2 linked regions of the Candidatus Vesicomyosocius sp. SY067_SCS001 genome follow. The protein of the gene in region 2 interacts with the protein of the main gene of each other region in a pairwise test. Links are inferred from orthologs where the notes say so. Each region holds a gene or a part of one and is shown on either strand. Other genes may lie near its edges. The genes, in order: groL and aceE.

Evidence for each region.
Region 1: the proteins of aceE (region 2) and groL interact in binary tests that used the Escherichia coli proteins (3 or more experiments, as listed by UniProt). The link is inferred for Candidatus Vesicomyosocius sp. SY067_SCS001 from one-to-one orthologs.

Annotation. Positions count from the first base shown.
Region 1 is NZ_CP054877.1:543,699-552,478, reverse strand. The notes cover bases 5,916-8,780. They hold groL (chaperonin GroEL), read right to left. Parts: upstream 8,238-8,780; coding sequence 6,594-8,237; downstream 5,916-6,593. Other genes in these bases: rpoH (RNA polymerase sigma factor RpoH), read right to left, coding at 8,603-8,780; HUW60_RS02585 (co-chaperone GroES), read right to left, coding at 8,250-8,537; HUW60_RS02595 (cytochrome c family protein), read right to left, coding at 5,916-6,460. In the rest of the region: HUW60_RS02625 (M3 family metallopeptidase), read left to right, coding at 1-694; HUW60_RS02620 (hypothetical protein), read left to right, coding at 687-899; fabF (beta-ketoacyl-ACP synthase II), read right to left, coding at 916-2,157; acpP (acyl carrier protein), read right to left, coding at 2,237-2,461; 7-cyano-7-deazaguanine synthase QueC, read right to left, coding at 2,570-3,262; parE (DNA topoisomerase IV subunit B), read right to left, coding at 3,255-5,138; more of HUW60_RS02595, read right to left, coding at 5,219-5,915.
Region 2 is NZ_CP054877.1:432,950-442,912, reverse strand. Bases 1,662-4,821 are described here. They hold aceE (pyruvate dehydrogenase (acetyl-transferring), homodimeric type), read right to left. Parts: upstream 4,517-4,821; coding sequence 1,862-4,516; downstream 1,662-1,861. Other genes in these bases: HUW60_RS02130 (SoxR reducing system RseC family protein), read right to left, coding at 4,577-4,821; pnp (polyribonucleotide nucleotidyltransferase), read left to right, coding at 1,662-1,762. In the rest of the region: more of pnp, read left to right, coding at 1-1,661; more of HUW60_RS02130, read right to left, coding at 4,822-4,945; HUW60_RS02125 (phosphomannomutase/phosphoglucomutase), read left to right, coding at 5,001-6,374; HUW60_RS02120 (magnesium transporter), read right to left, coding at 6,726-7,880; hpf (ribosome hibernation-promoting factor, HPF/YfiA family), read right to left, coding at 8,140-8,448; HUW60_RS02110 (hypothetical protein), read left to right, coding at 8,606-8,809; HUW60_RS02105 (aspartate aminotransferase family protein), read left to right, coding at 8,876-9,963. UniProt on the Escherichia coli protein: Component of the pyruvate dehydrogenase (PDH) complex, that catalyzes the overall conversion of pyruvate to acetyl-CoA and CO(2).

The sequences.
Region 1 (8,780 bases), 110 kb from region 2 along the record:
TAAAGATAAGCCAGTTTTATTTGAATTTGATGAAATTATTACTCTATTCCATGAATTTGGACATGTGTTACATCATCTGTTAACAAAAGTTAAGTACCCTTGTGCTAGTGGGATATCTGGTGTACCGTGGGATGGAATTGAACTACCTAGTCAGTATATGGAGTTTTATGTATTTGAAAAACAAGTGATTTCTCTTATATCAAGTCATTATAAAACTAGAAAGTCTTTACCTGATGAATTGTATAACAAACTTATTGCTTCTAAAAACTTTAATTCAGCATTGAATATGTTACGACAGTGTGAGTTTGCATTGTGGGATCTTAAAACACACATATCTACTAGAGATAGTTACACTATATTAAAACAAGTTCAAAGAAAAACATCTCTAATGTCAATGATAAATGAAAATCGTTTTTTAAATACTTTTGAACATATTTTCAATGGTGGCTATGCAGCAGGATATTTTAGTTATAAATGGGCAGAAGTTTTGGCGGCTGATGCTTATTATTATGTGCAAAAGAAAGGTGGTATTGGCTCTGATGCTTCTAAAGATTTCTTGTATAATATTTTACAGATAGGAGGTAGCCTAGATTTTATGCAACAATATATAAAGTTCAGGGGTGAAAAACCCTTAATTAATGCCCTATTAAAAGCAAATGGTATTATTCATACAACTAAGGAGAAACATGATTAAATTTATTCTCAGTATTATTATTATTTTGGCATTGATTGGCGGGGCTGTAAAGTTTGTTGCAACTGAGGAAAGCTGGTCTTTAGTTATGAATAAAAGGGTTGCACTTAGTAGTGTACAGAATGGTGCAATTGCAATTTATGAGTTTGTTGAGGAGTTAATAGCTGATGCTAATAAAATTAAAGTTGTTGATTCAACCATAAAATAATCAATTATAAAAGGTATTAAATTCTGCTCAATACAATTGAACCATTAGTACCTCCAAATCCGAATGAATTAGAAATAGCATGGTTAATTGTCATTTCTCTTGCTTCGTTAGCGCAATAATCTAAATCACAATTTGGATCTTGATTAATAATGTTAATGGTTGGTGGTACCACTTGGTCTTGAATTGCGAGTGTGGTAAAGATAGCTTCAATACCCCCAGAAGCACCTAATAAGTGTCCAGTCATTGATTTGGTTGAGCTTATTACAATATTATAAGCGTGTTGCTCTCTAAAGGCTAATTTAACAGCATCTGTTTCTGCTTGATCACCCACTAATGTGGAAGTTCCATGTGCGTTAATATAATTAATTTCATCAATATTAATACCTGAGTTTTTCATAGCATTTTGCATACATCTAGCCGCACCTTCTCCACCTTTTGAAGGTAGTGTTATATGATAAGCATCTCCACTCATACCATAACCCGATACTTGTGCATAGATTTTTGCTCCACGAGCCTTCGCGTGTTCAAACTCTTCCAATACTATAACACCTGCACCATCACCAAGTACAAAACCATCTCTGTCTTTATCCCATGGTCGTGAAGCACTTATTGGATCATCATTGCGAGTAGATAATGCACGTGCTGCAGCAAACCCCCCCAACCCACAATTGGTAGTTGACATTTCAGCACCACCAGCAATCATCACATCAGCATCATTATATTCAATTAAACGAGAAGCATTACCAATATTATGAGTACCTGTAGTGCAAGCAGTAGTAATGGCAAAATTAGGTCCTTTTAAGCCATATTTAATAGATAGATTACCAGAAATCATATTAATAATCGAAGAAGGAACAAAAAAAGGTGAAATACGTCCTGCACCTTTTTCTCTAAATAAATCTGCGGTTTTTTCAATTGTGCCGAGCCCACCAATACCAGCTCCAATAGCAACACCAATACGACAAGCATTTTTCTCAGTAACTTCAATACCACTGTCTTCAATAGCTTGAATGCTAGCAGCCATGCCATAGTGAATAAAGGTGTCCATTTTTTTAGCATCTTTAGGTCTTAGATAGTCAGTGACTTTAAAATTTTTAACTGAGCCACCAAAAGTAACTGATTGACCTTTGGTACTAATGTTAGTAAGCGAAGCAATACCAGAGTAGCCTTTGAGGATATTATCCCAAGATTCACTAACACTTAAACCAACTGGACAAATTATACCCATACCTGTAATAACAACTCTTCTTTTACTCATATTATTTTTGTTGGAAAATATAGTAAGGCGCTTATTTCAAAGAAATAAGCGCCTTACTTGTTAAGTTTGATAAATAGAATTATAAATTACTAACGTAATCAATTGCTTGTTGAACATTAGTAATATTTTCTGCTTGATCATCAGGAATTTCACATTCGAATTCATCTTCAAGAGACATGACTAATTCAACAGTATCTAAAGAATCTGCGCCTAAATCATCAACAAAAGAGGCATTGTTATCAACATCCCCGCTTACATCCAATTGTTCAGCTACAACTTTTTTTACTCTTTGTTCAATACTCATTTGTCATTTCCTTAACTATTTACAAAAAATTATTATTTTATCGTCAAAAAAGAAGTATACAAGACTAAATTACAAAATTTTTCATTAGAATGTTCTATACAAATAATGCTAAATTTGATATCTAGTTTGATCTGGCACTCTTGCCTCTTTAAAGCCTAATCTTCTATATTCACAAGCATCACAAATACCACAGGCTTTTCCATTTTTATCTGCTTGATAACACGTTGTTGTAAGTGTATAATCAACACCTAAGGAAAGTCCTTTTTTTATAATTTGTGCTTTGTTTAAATGAATTAGTGGGGCATGAATGGTTAATTTTTGTCCTTCAATACCTTGTTTGGTAGCAAGATTAGCCATTATTTCGAATGCCTTAATATAAGATTCTCTACAATCAGGATAACCTGAGTAATCTAGTTCATTAACACCAATAAATATATGTTGACAATTTAATACTTCTGACCATGCTAGTGCATAAGATAAAAAAATAGTATTGCGGGCAGGTACATAAGTAATTGGGATTTTATTGTTTTGAGAGAATCTTGGTACATCAATATTATCATTAGTTAGAGCAGATTTACTAATACCAGATAATGATATTTTTACCACTTTGTGTTCAGAAGTTATAAATATTTTAGCGATTTTTTTAGCTGATTGTAACTCTGATTTTTGTTTTTGACCATAATCAAAACTTAGACTATAGCATTTAAATTTTTTTGATTTAGCAATGGCTAAAGTAGTAGTGGAATCTAATCCACCAGATAAAAGAATAATTGCTTTGATTTTATGTTTAGTATTAAGCATTAGCTAAATTCCCATTTTCTTCCAACCACTTTTTTCGATCAGCTGCGCGTTTTTTACTTAACAACATATCCATAGTTTTAAAAACTTGTAACGGGTTATTTGATGTAAGTTGGATTAAATGTCTAGTATGGGACAGCATAGTAGTTTCTCTTAGTTGAGAAGGATTCATTTCACCCAAACCCTTAAACCGTTGAATTTGAATTTTAACACGTTTATTTTCGTTTTCTACCTTCCTAATAATGGTGTCTCGTTCATTATTATTAAGGGCGTAGTAAACTTTTTTTCCTGCATTTATACGATATAAGGGGGGCATTGCAACAAAAATATGACCATCTTGAACAAGTTTTGGAAAATGTTTTACAAATAAAGTACAAATTAATGTAGCGATATGTGCACCATCTGAATCTGCATCGGCAAGAATACAAATTTTACCATATCTTAAATTAGATAAATTTTCACTATTAGGTTCAAGACCAATTGCAATGCTAATGTCATGGATCTCTTTACTAGCGAGTACTTGTTCAGAATCAATTTCCCAAGTATTTAAAATTTTACCGCGCAAGGGTAAAATAGCTTGGTATTCTTTATTTCTTGCTTGCTTAGCAGAACCACCTGCAGAATCACCTTCAACTAGAAATATCTCTGTTTGATTGAGGTCAGTGCTGATACAGTCTGATAATTTTCCAGGCAGGGTAGGACCACTAACTATTTTTTTACGAATAACTTTTTTGTTAGTTTTAAGTTTTATTTGCGCATTGATAATAGCTAGTTGAGCGATTTCTTTTGCAATACTAGTGTGTTGATTTAACCAAATACTAAAAGAGTCTTTAACTATATTTGCAACAAAACTAATACATTCTCTAGAAGCGAGTCTTTTTTTAGTTTGTCCAGAAAATTGTGGATCCATTATCTTAACGGATAACACATAAGAAATTTTTTGCCAAACATCATCAGGAGTGAGTTTAATATTTTTTGGTATTAAATTTCTAAATTCGCAAAATTCTTTTAAAGCTTCGGTAAGTCCTGATCTTAATCCAGTAACATGTGTACCTCCACTAATTGTTGGGATAAGATTAACGTAGCTTTCAGCTATAATATTAGTGTTATACTGTGTCCATGCAATTGAACAATTAAGTTGTTGTTCATTAGTTTTATAATTAACAACAAAAGGATTTGTTGGTAGATAATCTAAGCCATCTAAAGACCTGGATAGATAATCTTTTAAGCCTTTCTTATAAATCCATTTATTTGTTTTTTTGTTTATTTCATTATAAAAATTAATCTCTAAATCTGGGCATAAAACTGCTTTAGAACGTAGATTATTATGTAGTTTAGTTGCGGAGAATTTAATATTGTCAAAAAATCGCGCATCAGGTGTAAATTTAATGATAGTGCCTGTGTTATGCTTATTGACCTTACGAGTTACTTTAAGTTCTGTTTTTTTAGAACCATTTGAAAAAGTTATGTGATGTTCTTTAGCGTCTCTTTTAATCCAAACCTCTACTAAAGTAGATAGGGCGTTAACCACTGAAATACCAACGCCGTGTAATCCTCCTGAAAATTGGTATAAGTCATTTGAAAATTTCCCACCTGCATAAAGTTTTGTTAAGATTACCTCAACACCTGATTTACCTTCTTTAGGGTGAATATCTACAGGTATACCTCGACCATTATCCTCAACAGATAATGAATTATTTTTATATAAAACAACGTTAATTTTTGAAGCATACCCAGCAATTGCCTCATCAATACTATTATCAATAACCTCTTGAGCAAGGTGGTTTGGACATTCAGTTTCGGTGTACATGCCTGGATGTTTACGTACTGGTTCAAGACCTGTTAAAACTTCAATAGAGGAAGAGTCGTAACTATTCATATGTTTGAATATGAGAATTTGTCAAGTATCATACCAAAAAATCCTCTAAAAAATTATGATTTTTTATTTTTTAATAAAAATTATCTAATAATTATGATAGCTTTTGCTATTTCTTTAGAGTCTAACAAATGTTTAGGTAATTTTGAGCTAAATTTATTTTTCATTGGTACTAGTAGCAAATCATAATAAGCTTTTGCCGTAACTATAGAAACATCATTTGATGGAATTTTATAATTTAATATGCGAGTTTCATTTGGTTTTAAACGAGTATCTCCTAAAATTTTGGTTGCTTTAGATGGTGATGTTGTTTTGTTGTTATCATTACCAATTATATACATAAACATAGCTTTTTTATCATCTATCATAGGATGAGTCTTTGAACTTTGCCACAAGATGTTGTCATTGTAATCTTGAGCAGTAACAGTAATATAAAAATTTCTAAATGGTGCGCCTGTTGGGAAGTTATGAGGTAATAAGTTAGTTGCATTTACACTAATATACAACATATTAGAGGCCTCTTTAGCATTAATTGTCATAACCAGGCCTTTACTTACCATTTCAACAGAATGTCCACCTATCATTGTATGATTGCTAATACCTTCAATTACTGGCATATGACAAGACTGACAAGTAGTAGAACCCCCTGCAGATATAATTTCTCCACCAGTTTGACAGAGTGGTACTTTTTTAGAATTGTTACGTTGATTATGACAACCTAGACATGCCTTAGAGGTTTTAAATAAGCCTGGATTATTTGCAACTCCACCTTCACCAAATCTTTTATGTTTTTTATTAGTACCATTAGGACCTTGTATTTGATGGGATGAGTATTTATAAGCTTTTATGCCTAATTTTACCCTATCATTTTGATTCTTTATTCTTTTGTATTTAGTTAAAGAATGACAAGCGATACAATTAACTCCTTCAGAGAAGGAGTTTTTAGCATTAAGTTTTGTTTTTTTTTCTTTTGCTGCTGCAGGAGAGTGACATTCTAAACAAACTGGATATTTATCTTTATCATTTCCTGTTTTAATACCCTCAACTTTAGGACTGCCTACAACCATGCCATAAAAAAGACCATGAATAGGGTCTTTTAATGCTGTGCTTTTAGCATGCATTGAATTTGTCCATTGTTTATAAATATTATAATGACATACACTACATTCTTTTGAAGATAAGTTATCAATGTTAGAATATGAAATATTGTCGATTTTAGTAGAAGGAATTATGATATTAGTTTTTGAATTTACGAAAGATTGTAAATCTGCTTGTACTTGTAATCCTAAAAAAGATATTATTAAATAAATTAATTTGTTTTGCATTTATTCCTCTTTAAAATCTTTTAGATAGCATTAATAATTTAAATTATTAAACTATGTTACTCTCTATTAGGACCCCGCTCTATTATAAAAAAGCCCCATAAATGGGGCTTTTTTATAATAGAGCGGGGTTGATTTACATCATTCCACCACCCATACCACCCATACCACCCATATCAGGAGAAGCAGCAGGTGTAACGTCTTGAGGGATATCAGTAATCATTGCTTCGGTTGTAATCATAAGACCTGAAATACTAGCAGCATGTTGTAATGCAGCACGCACAACTTTCGTTGGATCTAAAATACCCATCTTGAGCATATCACCATATTCTTCTGTTGTTGCATTATAGCCATAGTTATCTTTACCATCAGCTACATTATTGAGAACAACAGAGGCTTCACCCCCACCATTTGTTACGATTTGGCGTAGTGGTGCTTCCATTGCTCGTTTAGCAATTTCAATACCAATATTTTGATCATGATTATCACCAGTCAAACCATCTAAAGCTTTAATAGTACGGACTAAGGCAACACCGCCACCAGGAACAACGCCTTCTTCAACAGCAGCGCGAGTAGCGTGTAAAGCGTCATCAACATGGTCTTTCTTTTCTTTCATGGCAACTTCAGTAGCAGCACCTACTTTAATTACTGCAACCCCTCCAGAAAGTTTAGCTAAACGTTCAAGCAATTTCTCTTTATCATAATCACTTGTTGTAGTTTCGATTTGTGCTTTAATTTGGTTAACACGACCATCAATATCAGATTTTTTACCAGCACCATCAACAATTACAGTATTTTCCTTACCAATTTCGATGCGTTTAGCAGTACCAAGATGTTCTTCAGTTACTTTTTCTAAAGACAAACCTACTTCCTCTGAAATAACTACACTACCTGTGAGTATGGCAATATCTTCTAAAATTGCTTTACGGCGATCACCAAAACCAGGAGCCTTAACTGCGGCAACTTTAACAATACCACGCATATTATTAACCACTAGAGTGGCTAGTGCTTCACCATCAATATCTTCAGCAATGATTAGCAAAGCTTTACTTGATTTTTGTACGATTTCTAATGCTGGTAATAAATCACGAATATTTGAAATTTTTGCATCATGTAACAATACAAAAGGAGACTCAAGATCAGCAGTCATTGTATCTTGATTGTTAACAAAGTAGGGGGACAAATAACCACGATCAAATTGCATACCTTCAACTACATCAAGTTCATTTTCAAAACCAGAACCTTCTTCAACGGTAATAACACCTGCTTGACCTACTTTTTCCATAGCATCGGCAATAATATCACCCACAGAAACGTCAGAATTTGCAGAAATAGTACCTACTTGAGCAATAGCTTTTGTATCATTACAAGGTTGTGAGAAGTTGCGTAGTGCATTAACAGCAACTTCTGTTGCTTTGTCAATACCTCGTTTAAGATCCATAGGATTCATACCTGCTGCTACTGACTTAACACCTTCAGTAACAAGAGCTTGCGCAAGCACAGTTGCTGTTGTTGTGCCATCACCAGCAATATCATTGGTTTTTGATGCTACTTCTTTTACCATTTGCGCGCCCATATTTTCGAATTTACCTTCTAAGGTAATTTCTTGAGCAACGGAAACACCATCTTTAGTGATCGTAGGACCGCCAAATGATTTATCTAAAACAACATTTCTACCCTTAGGTCCTAATGTTACTTTGACTGCGTTAGCTAGCATATTTACCCCGTCTAACATTAAATTCCTAGCTTCTGGGCCAAATTTTATATCTTTTGCTGACATTTTTAATCTCCTTTATTTAATGACTGCGACAATATCGCCTTCTTTCATTATTAATAGTTTTTTACCATCTACTTTAATTTCAGTACCAGCATATTGAGCAAACAATACTTTATCGCCGATTGTTACATCTAATGCAATTGTATCACCATTGTCATTTTTTTTACCATTACCTATTGCAACAACAACACCCTCTGAAGGCTTCTCAGTTGCTGAATCAGGAATAATTAAACCACTGGAAGTGGTTTTCTTTTCTTCTACTCTACGAACGACCACACGGTCGTGAAGGGGGCGAATATTCATTTTTTCTCCTAGTTAATAAAATTTTTAAGCTTGATGCATAAGTTTAAATTTATCTTTCAAAGAATTTACTCTTGTAAGTTCGATTTAAGCTTTTGCATGGCTTTAGTCTCAAGTTGACGCACTCTTTCTTTTGAAATGCTATACTTGTCTGCTAAAGTATATAGGGTTGTTTTTTCTTCTTTCAAGTATCTAGATTGTAAAATATCTAAACTTCTTTCATCTAGCGATGATAAAGCCTTATAA
Region 2 (9,963 bases):
GATACAAGTAATTATTACCGTTGTTTCTGCTAATTCTGAGGTTAATCCAGACATTATTTCAATGTTAGGTGTATCTGCTGCACTAAGTATTTCTGGTGTGCCATTTAGTAAACCAATTGGCGGTTCTCGTGTTGGCTATTCTAATGGTAAATATATTCTTAATCCAACTTATATTGAATTGACTAATTCAGATTTGGACATGGTGGTTGCAGGCACTGATAAAGCAGTATTAATGGTAGAGTCAGAAGCTAATGAACTTTCTGAAGAAATTATGCTAGGTGCAATCATATATGCACATGAACAATACCAAGTTGCCGTTACTAATATTGCTGAATTTACCACTGAGGTTGGCATGCAAAAATTGGACTGGACAGCACCTATAACTAATGAAGTTTTATTAAGTGATATCAAATCAAAATTTGGCAAAAAAATTAATAAAGCCTACCAAATCAAGGAAAAACTTGACCGTCATGCCAAAATTGATAAAATCAGAATGGCTGCAATTGAAGCATTGGAGAATGAAAATGAAAACGGAAATTCTGCCGAAGAAGTTAGCAAATACTTTAAAGAGGTTGAAAAATCAACCGTACGTGAGCGAATCTTAAATAATGATTCTCGTATTGATGGTCGTAACAATAAAACTGTTCGTGAGTTAAAGATTGAAACAGGTATTCTAAAGAATACTCATGGCTCTGCTTTATTTACTCGGGGTGAAACACAAGCCTTAGTTGTAACCACTTTAGGCCCTAAGAGTGATGCCCAATTAATTGAAAAATTAGAATCTTCCGAGCGTCAAAATGATTACTTCTTGTTACATTACAACTTCCCGCCATATTGTGTGGGTGAGACTGGTCGCTTAGCTACAATTAAGCGTCGTGAAATTGGTCATGGTCATCTAGCGCGCCGGGGTATTACTGCTTGCTTGCCTTCAATTGAAGAATTCCCGTACACAGTACGTGTAGTCTCAGAAATTACCGAATCTAATGGTTCTAGCTCTATGGCTAGTGTTTGTGGCTCATCATTATCATTAATGGATGCAGGTGTACCAATAAAAGCACCAGTAGCAGGCATTGCAATGGGTTTAGTTAAAGAAGATGATAGATTTACTATATTGACTGATATTTTAGGTGATGAAGATCACTTAGGTGATATGGATTTTAAAGTAGCAGGAACATCACGTGGAGTAAATGCATTACAAATGGACATTAAAATCCAGGATATTACCCATGAAATTATGGAGATCGCTCTAAAACAAGCTAAAGAGGCAAGATTAAATATTTTAGGTCAAATGAATCAAGTTATTTGTGAACCTAATACGTCAAACAAAAATACACCTAAAACTACTATTATTAAAATCCAAACTGATAAAATTCGTGATTTAATTGGCAGAGGTGGAGAAACCATTAAAGGTATTATCTCAACTTCTTGCGCTAATATTGATGTAGATGATAGTGGTAATGTTAATATTTTTTCCAATAACCAAAAATCCTTTGATACAGCAGTGCAAATGGTAAAAGATGTTACTGCTACACCTGAAGTGAATAAAGTTTATACAGGTAAAGTTGTTAAAATTGTTGAGTTTGGTGCTTTTATTAACATCATGCCTAACCAAGATGGTTTGCTACATATTTCTGAAATTTCTCATGAACGTATTGAAAAAGTAAAGAATCATCTTAGAGAAGGTGATAAAATTGATGTAAAGGTTATAGGTTTAGATAGAGGTCGTATTAAATTATCTCGTAAAGCTTTATTAGAAAAATAATTTTTACAACCTCAAATTAATAGTTCTTGCACGTGAGAGAAATATTTTCATACAAGAGTAAATTTAGTTTTATTATAAGTATTTACTAAACAAATTTATTTATACTGTCATTGGATTAGGTTTACTGATATTAATCTTATATTTTTTAATCGCTTTTGTAAAAATTGAAATTTCAATCTTCCCTTCATCTGAAAGCGCTTTTAATGCTACTATCGTTATGTATTTAGCATTAACTTCAAAAAATTCTCTAAGTGCAGCTCTTGAATCAGAACGACCAAAACCATCTGTTCCTAACACTTCGTATCGATTAGGAACATACTTACGGACTTGTTCGGCAAAATTACGCATGTAGTCAGTTGCTACGATTATCGGTCCATTGGCGTCTTCTAAACATTTTGTAATATAAGGTACTTGTTTTTTAATACCACTTGTATTAAAACGATTGATTCTATCAATATCTTGTGCTTCACGTGTTAATTCATTAAAACTTGTAACTGACCAAATACTGGATTTCACCCCCCAGTCATCAGCTAACATTTTTGCAGCTTTTTCTACCTCTCTTAAAATAGTTCCAGAACCCATTAATTGTACTTCTATCATACTTTTGCCAATGGTTTTTAATTTATACATGCCTTTAATAATACCATGTTCAGAATTTTTTGGCATTTCTGGGTGAGTATACAACTCATTCATTACAGTAATATAATAAAAAATATTTTCATGTTTTTCATACATTCTATAAAGACCAGAATGAATAATTACCATCAATTCGTAACCATAAGTTGGGTCATAAGAAATACAGTTTGGAATGGTATTTGCCACTAAATGAGAGTCACCATCTTGATGCTGTAAACCTTCACCATTAAGTGTTGTACGTCCTGCAGTACCGCCAATTAAAAAACCTTTAGCTTGCATATCTCCAGCCGCCCAAACCAAATCCCCTACACGTTGGAAGCCAAATTTAGAATAATAAATATAAAATGGGATCATAGTAGTATTATGTGTTGCATAAGCCGTTGCGGCTGCAATCCAATCAGAAATTGCACCTGCTTCATTAATTCCTTCTTGTAACACTTGACCTTTCTTGTCTTCCTTATACCACATAACTTTATCTGAATCTTCAGGTTGATAAAGTTGCCCAGAAGCAGAATAGATACCTAATTGTCTAAATAAACCCTCCATACCAAAAGTACGTGCTTCATCAGGAATAATTGGTACAATTTTAGGGCCTAACTGCTTATCACGAACTAATAATGTTATAACCCGGTTAAATACCATTGTGGTTGACATTTTACGGTCTCCACTTGATTTTAATAACGTTTCAAATACATTCAGTTTAGGTATTTTTATTTGTTCTAAATCAAACGCACGTACTGGCAAAGAACCTCCTAGTTTCTTACGTTTAGCACGCATATAAACCATTTCTTCACTATCAAGTGCTGGCTTATAAAAATTTAAAGACTTAACGTCTTCTTCAGTAACTGGAACATCAAAGCGTTTAGCAAAAATTTCAACTTGTTTTAGTCCTATTTTTTTTTGTGAGTGGGTAGTATTTTGTCCTTCACCAGCCTCACCCATACCATAACCTTTAACCGTTTTAGCCAAAATAACCGTTGGTTTGTCGTGACATGCTTTAGCAGAATGATAAACTTGAAACACCTTATAAGGATCATGACCACCACGATCAAGATGATAAATTTCATCATCACTCATATCTTCAACCATGGCTAATAATTCAGGATACTTACCAAAAAAATGTTTACGTACATAAGCCCCATCTTTAGCTTTATAAGCTTGATATTCGCCATCCACCACTTCTTCCATGCGTTTTTTTAAGAGTCCTTGAGTATCTCTGGCAAATAATTCATCCCACTTACCTCCCCAAATAACTTTAATCACATTCCAACCAGAACCATGAAATACACCTTCTAATTCTTGAATAATTTTTCCATTACCACGTACAGGACCATCAAGGCGCTGAAGATTACAATTAATAACAAAAATAAGATTGTCTAATTTTTCACGACCTGCCATTGATATAGCACCTAATGCTTCTGGCTCATCAGTTTCACCATCACCTAAATATGCCCAAACAGTACGCTTGTCAGTTTGTTTAATTTCACGGTGATGAAGATATTTCATAAATCGTGCTTGAAAAATTGCCATAATTGGACCCAAACCCATTGAAACTGTTGGAAATTGCCAAAAATCTGGCATTAACCATGGATGAGGATAAGAAGATAAACCTTCCTTTCCAACTTCTTGACGAAATTTAAGCATCTGATCCTCAGTAATACGTCCTTCTAAATAAGCACGGGAATAAATACCTGGAGATATATGTCCTTGAAAGAAGACAAGATCTGCACCCTGATGTGCATCAGGCCCACGATAAAAATGATTAAAACCAACTTCATATAAAGTTGCGCTTGATGCAAATGAAGCAATGTGTCCACCTAAATCATACGGCAACTGATTAGCCTTTACTACCATTACCATAGCATTCCAACGAACAATAGCTGAAATTCTTTCCTCAATATCTTCATTAATATCAGTTACAACTTCTTTTTCTTTAGAAATACTGTTTAGATAAGAGGTATTAATATCTTTTGGTAAATCTATCCCTTCGTTATACGCCATGTCTATTAATTGATTTAACAAAAACTTAACACGATCATCGCCTTCAATACGAATAACAGATTTAAAAGCTTCTAGCCATTCCTGGGTTTCCAAAGGGTCAATATCTTGAACTAACATAATAATGTATAATTTATTTAAAAAAAACCAATTATCCCAAAATTATTATATCTTTAGAGTCTACTTTATAAAATATTTAATAAATACAAATGAGGCAAAAAAACCAATCAAAGCAAATACAATTTGTCCTATTTCGTTAATTGTATATAAGATACTACCTAACACTCCGCCTATAAATAATGATAACAATGGTAGTATGTAAAGTTGAAAAGCACGTAAAAATAATTTACTTGAAGAAATTTCTAATGTTACAAAATCACCAGCTAAAATATTATCTCGATATGGCCTGTTAAACACAGAATAATAATTAGACAATATCCCTGTACCACAACTACTAGTTGATTCGCAACTATTACAACCGCTTGAGCGATCAACTTCAAGCGTCATCATTTTATTGTCAATTGCAATAACTTTAAACTGTTCTTTCACTTAATTAGTTTTATGTTTAAAATAAAAGCTTTATTGTACACTATCTTATTGAATTATGAATATTTCACAATCAATTTTTAAAGCTTATGACATCCGTGGTATTGCTAAGCATGATTTAACTCCTGAAAATGTTAAACTTCTCGGTTTAGCAATTGGTAGCGAATCTATTTCTAAAGGTGAACGTAATATTGTTATTGGTCGTGATGGTAGACTCAGTAGTCTTGATTTAATGCAAGCTTTAACAGAAGGTCTTAAAAAAAGTGGGTGTCATATTGTGGATATTGGTATGGTAGTAACTCCTTTGGTATATTTTGCAACGCATACTAAGGTTAGTACTTCAGGTGTAATGATTACAGGTTCACATAATCCACCAGAATATAATGGTTTTAAAATCATAATTGCAGGAGAAACACTCTCGGGTGAACGTATTCAAGCGCTTTATCAGCGTATTCAGATTGGTGATTTTTCCTCAGGTCATGGAACTTCAATTAAAGTTAACATTGAACAAGATTATATTAAGCGTATTACTAATGATATTAAATTAGACAAATCATTTAGTATTGTTGTTGATGCAGGAAATGGAGTTGCAGGTAATATTGCACCAAAACTATTTGAACAATTAGGTGTTAAAGTAACAAAATTATTTTGTTTAGTTGATGGTAACTTTTCTAATCACCATCCTGACCCTTCTAAACTTCATAACCTTGAATATATTATTAAAGAAGTAAGAAATACAGGTGCAGACATGGGCTTTTCCTTTGATGGTGATGGTGATAGATTGGGCTTGATTGACAACAAAGGAAATGTAATCTGGGCAGATAGACAAATGATCTTATATTCAAGAGATATTCTCAAGCGTAATAAAGGTGCCAAGATTGTTTTTGATGTTAAGTGTTCATCACTGTTATCCAAAGACATCATCAAACATAGTGGCGAAGCCATTATGTCACGCACAGGACATAGTTTTATTAAAGCTAAATTAAAAGAAACTGGTGCAGCACTTGGTGGAGAAATGAGTGGACATATCTTCTTCAAAGAGCGTTGGTATGGATTTGATGATGCGCTTTATACAGGTGCTAGGTTGCTTGAAATTTTATCAAAAACAAAAAAAACTTGTGCCGAAATATTTTCTGAATTACCTGATAATGTCAATACACCAGAAATTAATATTCATTTTGAACAACAAGGAGAACAATTTAATGTCATGAATAAATTAGCTAAAAATGTAGATTTCCCTAATGCAAAAATTACCACTATTGATGGTATTCGTGTTGACTATGACAATGGCTGGGGGTTAATTCGCCCTTCTAATACTACGTCTTGTTTGGTTCTTAGATTTGAAGCAGATAGTCAAAAAGTGTTAAATGAAATTCAAGGAAGATTTAGAATTTGGCTAAAGAATAACAATATTTCTACTCAATATTTTTAATAATAGGATTAATTACAGTTAAAATCTAACCTAACTAAGAATAAGACTAGAAATTAAAGATATACCAATATTTTTGACAAGTTAACATTATGTATAGATATTAATTAAAGTTATGCATAAATATTAAGAGATATACAATATACATCTATAATGGATAATACCTCACCTGTACCAGAACAATCCCATAAATGTATACAAATCAAAACTTCTCTATAAATGAACAAAAACCGACCAAGCTATAATACTATTTAGTAAAATACTAAAAATACCACTAAATAAAATTTTTCTCAATTAATAATGAAACCATTAAACTAAAAAACAATTAAGTGATATTTTTAAAAACTTCCATTACTAAACAATCAAAGTCGCTAAAGATAAAAAAGCTAAAAAACCGATAACATCAGTAATTGTCGTCAAAATAACCCCACCGGCAAGTGCTGGGTCAATTTTAAATTTAATTAGTAGTAATGGTAAAAATGCACCTGAAAAAGCAGCAAAGATTAAATTAACAATAATCGCCAACGCTATTACTAGGCTTAGCATCAAATCTGTAAACCAAATATAAGTTACCACACTAATAATTAAAGACCAGAAAATACCATTTAAAACCCCAATTGCAACCTCTTTATTCATTAATACTTTAAGGTTAGTCTCTGTTACCCTGCCTGTTGCTATACCACGTGTTACCAAGATAAGTGTTTGTGTACCAGCAATACCACCCATTGATGCCACAACTGGCATTAAAATTGCTAATGCAATTTTTTCTTGTAAAGTAGCTTCAAAAAGACCGATAAAAAATACAGCAATAAAAACTGTAATTAGATTAATTCCAAGCCAAATACTACGACGCTTAGCACTTTGTATAACAGGAGAAAATACGCCCTCATCTTCATTCAAACCAGCCATTGACATAACTGAGTGTTCAGCTTCATCTCGAATAATATCAACCACATCATCAATGGTTATACGGCCTATAAGCTGGTTACTTTCATCAACCACAGGAGCAGATATTAAGTTCCTCTGTCCAAATAGACTAGCTACTTCATTATCAACAGTAGTAGCTAGAATAGGTTTTAATTTTTTGTTTATGAGTAGATTAATATTTTGTTCAGCTTCATTAGTTAATAAAGTAGCAATATAAATAGAGCCCAGGTATTGATAAGATTTATTAACCACAAATACTTGATCAGTATCAATCGGCATTTCTTTTAACAAACGTAGATAACGAATAACTGTACCTACTGTCACATTACTACGTACGGTAATAATATCAATATTCATTAAACCGGCAGCAGAGTTTTTAGGATAAGATAAAACTCGTTTTAAGTGATCTTTATGTTTATAATCCAATATTAATAATAAGTTATGTATTTCTGATTCAGGTAATTTAGGTATAATATCAGATGGATTCTTCGTATCCAAGATTTCTATAGTCTTTACAATATTAGCAATATCCGTTTTACTTAACAAGTAAGATTCAACATTTTCATTTTCATTTTCATTCAAATTTTTAATAATATCACTTTTAATTCCAAATCAATATTTAACCAAACTTGAATCCTGTCTTTAGACGATATACTTTCTAACAAACTAACAATTTCAAGTGTGTGTAGCTCAAACAAAGATAAGAGGTTACCTCTTTATATTTTAAGTTCTCCAAAATACTTTATTAATTTCTTAAGCCGTTCTTCAAACGAAGTATTTTCAACTTCTGACATCAGTATTGCTCTTATCTTTTAAAACAATATAAATGTTTAAATAAAACTCAGATTGTTATTAGTTTTTTTCTCTGGTTGTTTAATTTTTCTTTATGTTTTTTAATTTGAACATCTAATTTATTAACCATTTGATCAATAGAGTTGTACATATCAGAACTTTCTGCTTTTGCAAATAAATCTGCACCACTAACATGGATTATTGCCTCGGCTTTTTGTACATCTTTTTTAACTTCTAAGATTATATTAATGTTAATTACTTGATTAAAATGATTCTTTATTTTGTTTAATTTTATTAACGAATGTTGTTTAATTGCTTCGGTAATATCAAGATGATGACCAGAAATATTTAACTGCATATATACTCCTTAAATTCTTTGAAAAATAATTTATATTAAAGCATAACTTTAATATAAATTATAAGGTAATTTATACACATTTAAGACAAAAACCTTAAATCTTATTTAAAGTGTATAATGCCGACGTTTACTTACTTACATATTATAGGAGATCAAAATGATTGCAACAAGTCAACATTTTAACGAATTAAGTGCTAAAAGAATTGTATTACAAAATACTTTCAAAACTCATACACAAGTCAATGGTTTTTCTTATAAAGATTGGATTAACCCCCCAGTGGGCTCTTTTTATGAAGGATACAAAAAAGAATTAGATAAAATTAATAATGAAATGGCTCCACCATTAACTTACCAATCATAAATTATTTTATGATTGGTAATAAAAGCTTAATTTAGAGCTTTTTATTAATTGTTTTAGATAATCATAATGTCCTATTTAATGTCAAACTATACACCACTTAAGGTTACTTTTGTTAAAGGTGTAGGTTGCTATCTGATAGATGACAAAGGTGAAAAATATCTAGACGCGCTTTGTGGTGTGGGTGTTGTTGGTCTGGGACATTGTCATCAAGAAATTACAAAAACAATTCAAACACAAGCTGCTAATTTACTACATACCAGTAATTGGTATCATATCCAGCACCAAGAAGATTTAGCTAAAAAATTATGCCAATTATCTAACATGGATAAAGCTTTTTTTGCCAATTCTGGTGCTGAAGCAAATGAGGCAGCTATTAAAATTGTTCGCTTACATGGACATGCTAATCATATTAACAACCCAACCATCTTAACTGCTAACCAAAGTTTTCATGGACGCACTATGGCAACACTTTCAGCCACTGGCAATCCTAAAATACAAAAAGGTTTTACACCATTAGTTAGTAAATTTATCTATTTTGACTTTAATAATATTAAAGCAATTAAAGCTCATGAAAATAACAAGAATATTGTTGCAGTTATGCTTGAACCTATTCAGGGTGAAAGTGGTATTATCATCCCAAATAAGAATTACCTGAACCAAGTTCAAAAAATTTGCAATAATAATAATTGGTTATTAATTCTTGATGAAATACAAACAGGCATAGGTCGTACTGGTAAATTATTTGCACATTGTTATAACAATATAACACCAGATTTATTCACTTTAGCTAAAGGACTTGGTAATGGTATGCCTATTGGTGCTTGTCTTGCAAAAGGAAAAGCTGCACAATTACTAATGCCTGGTACACACGGATCCACCTTTGGTGGTAATCCACTGGCTTGTAAAACAGCACTTACTGTATTAGAAATTATCGAAAAAGATAATATTTTAGATAATGTTTTAGTAATGGGTGAATACATAACATCTAGTTTTAGAAACAAACTTAAAAATTCAAACAAAGTATTTGAAATTCGCTCAAAAGGTTTAATGATTGCCATTGAGTTAAACCAAAATTGTTCTACTCTTTTACAAAAAGCATTAAACAACAAACTTTTAATTAATATTACTGGTCAAACAATACGTTTACTTCCACC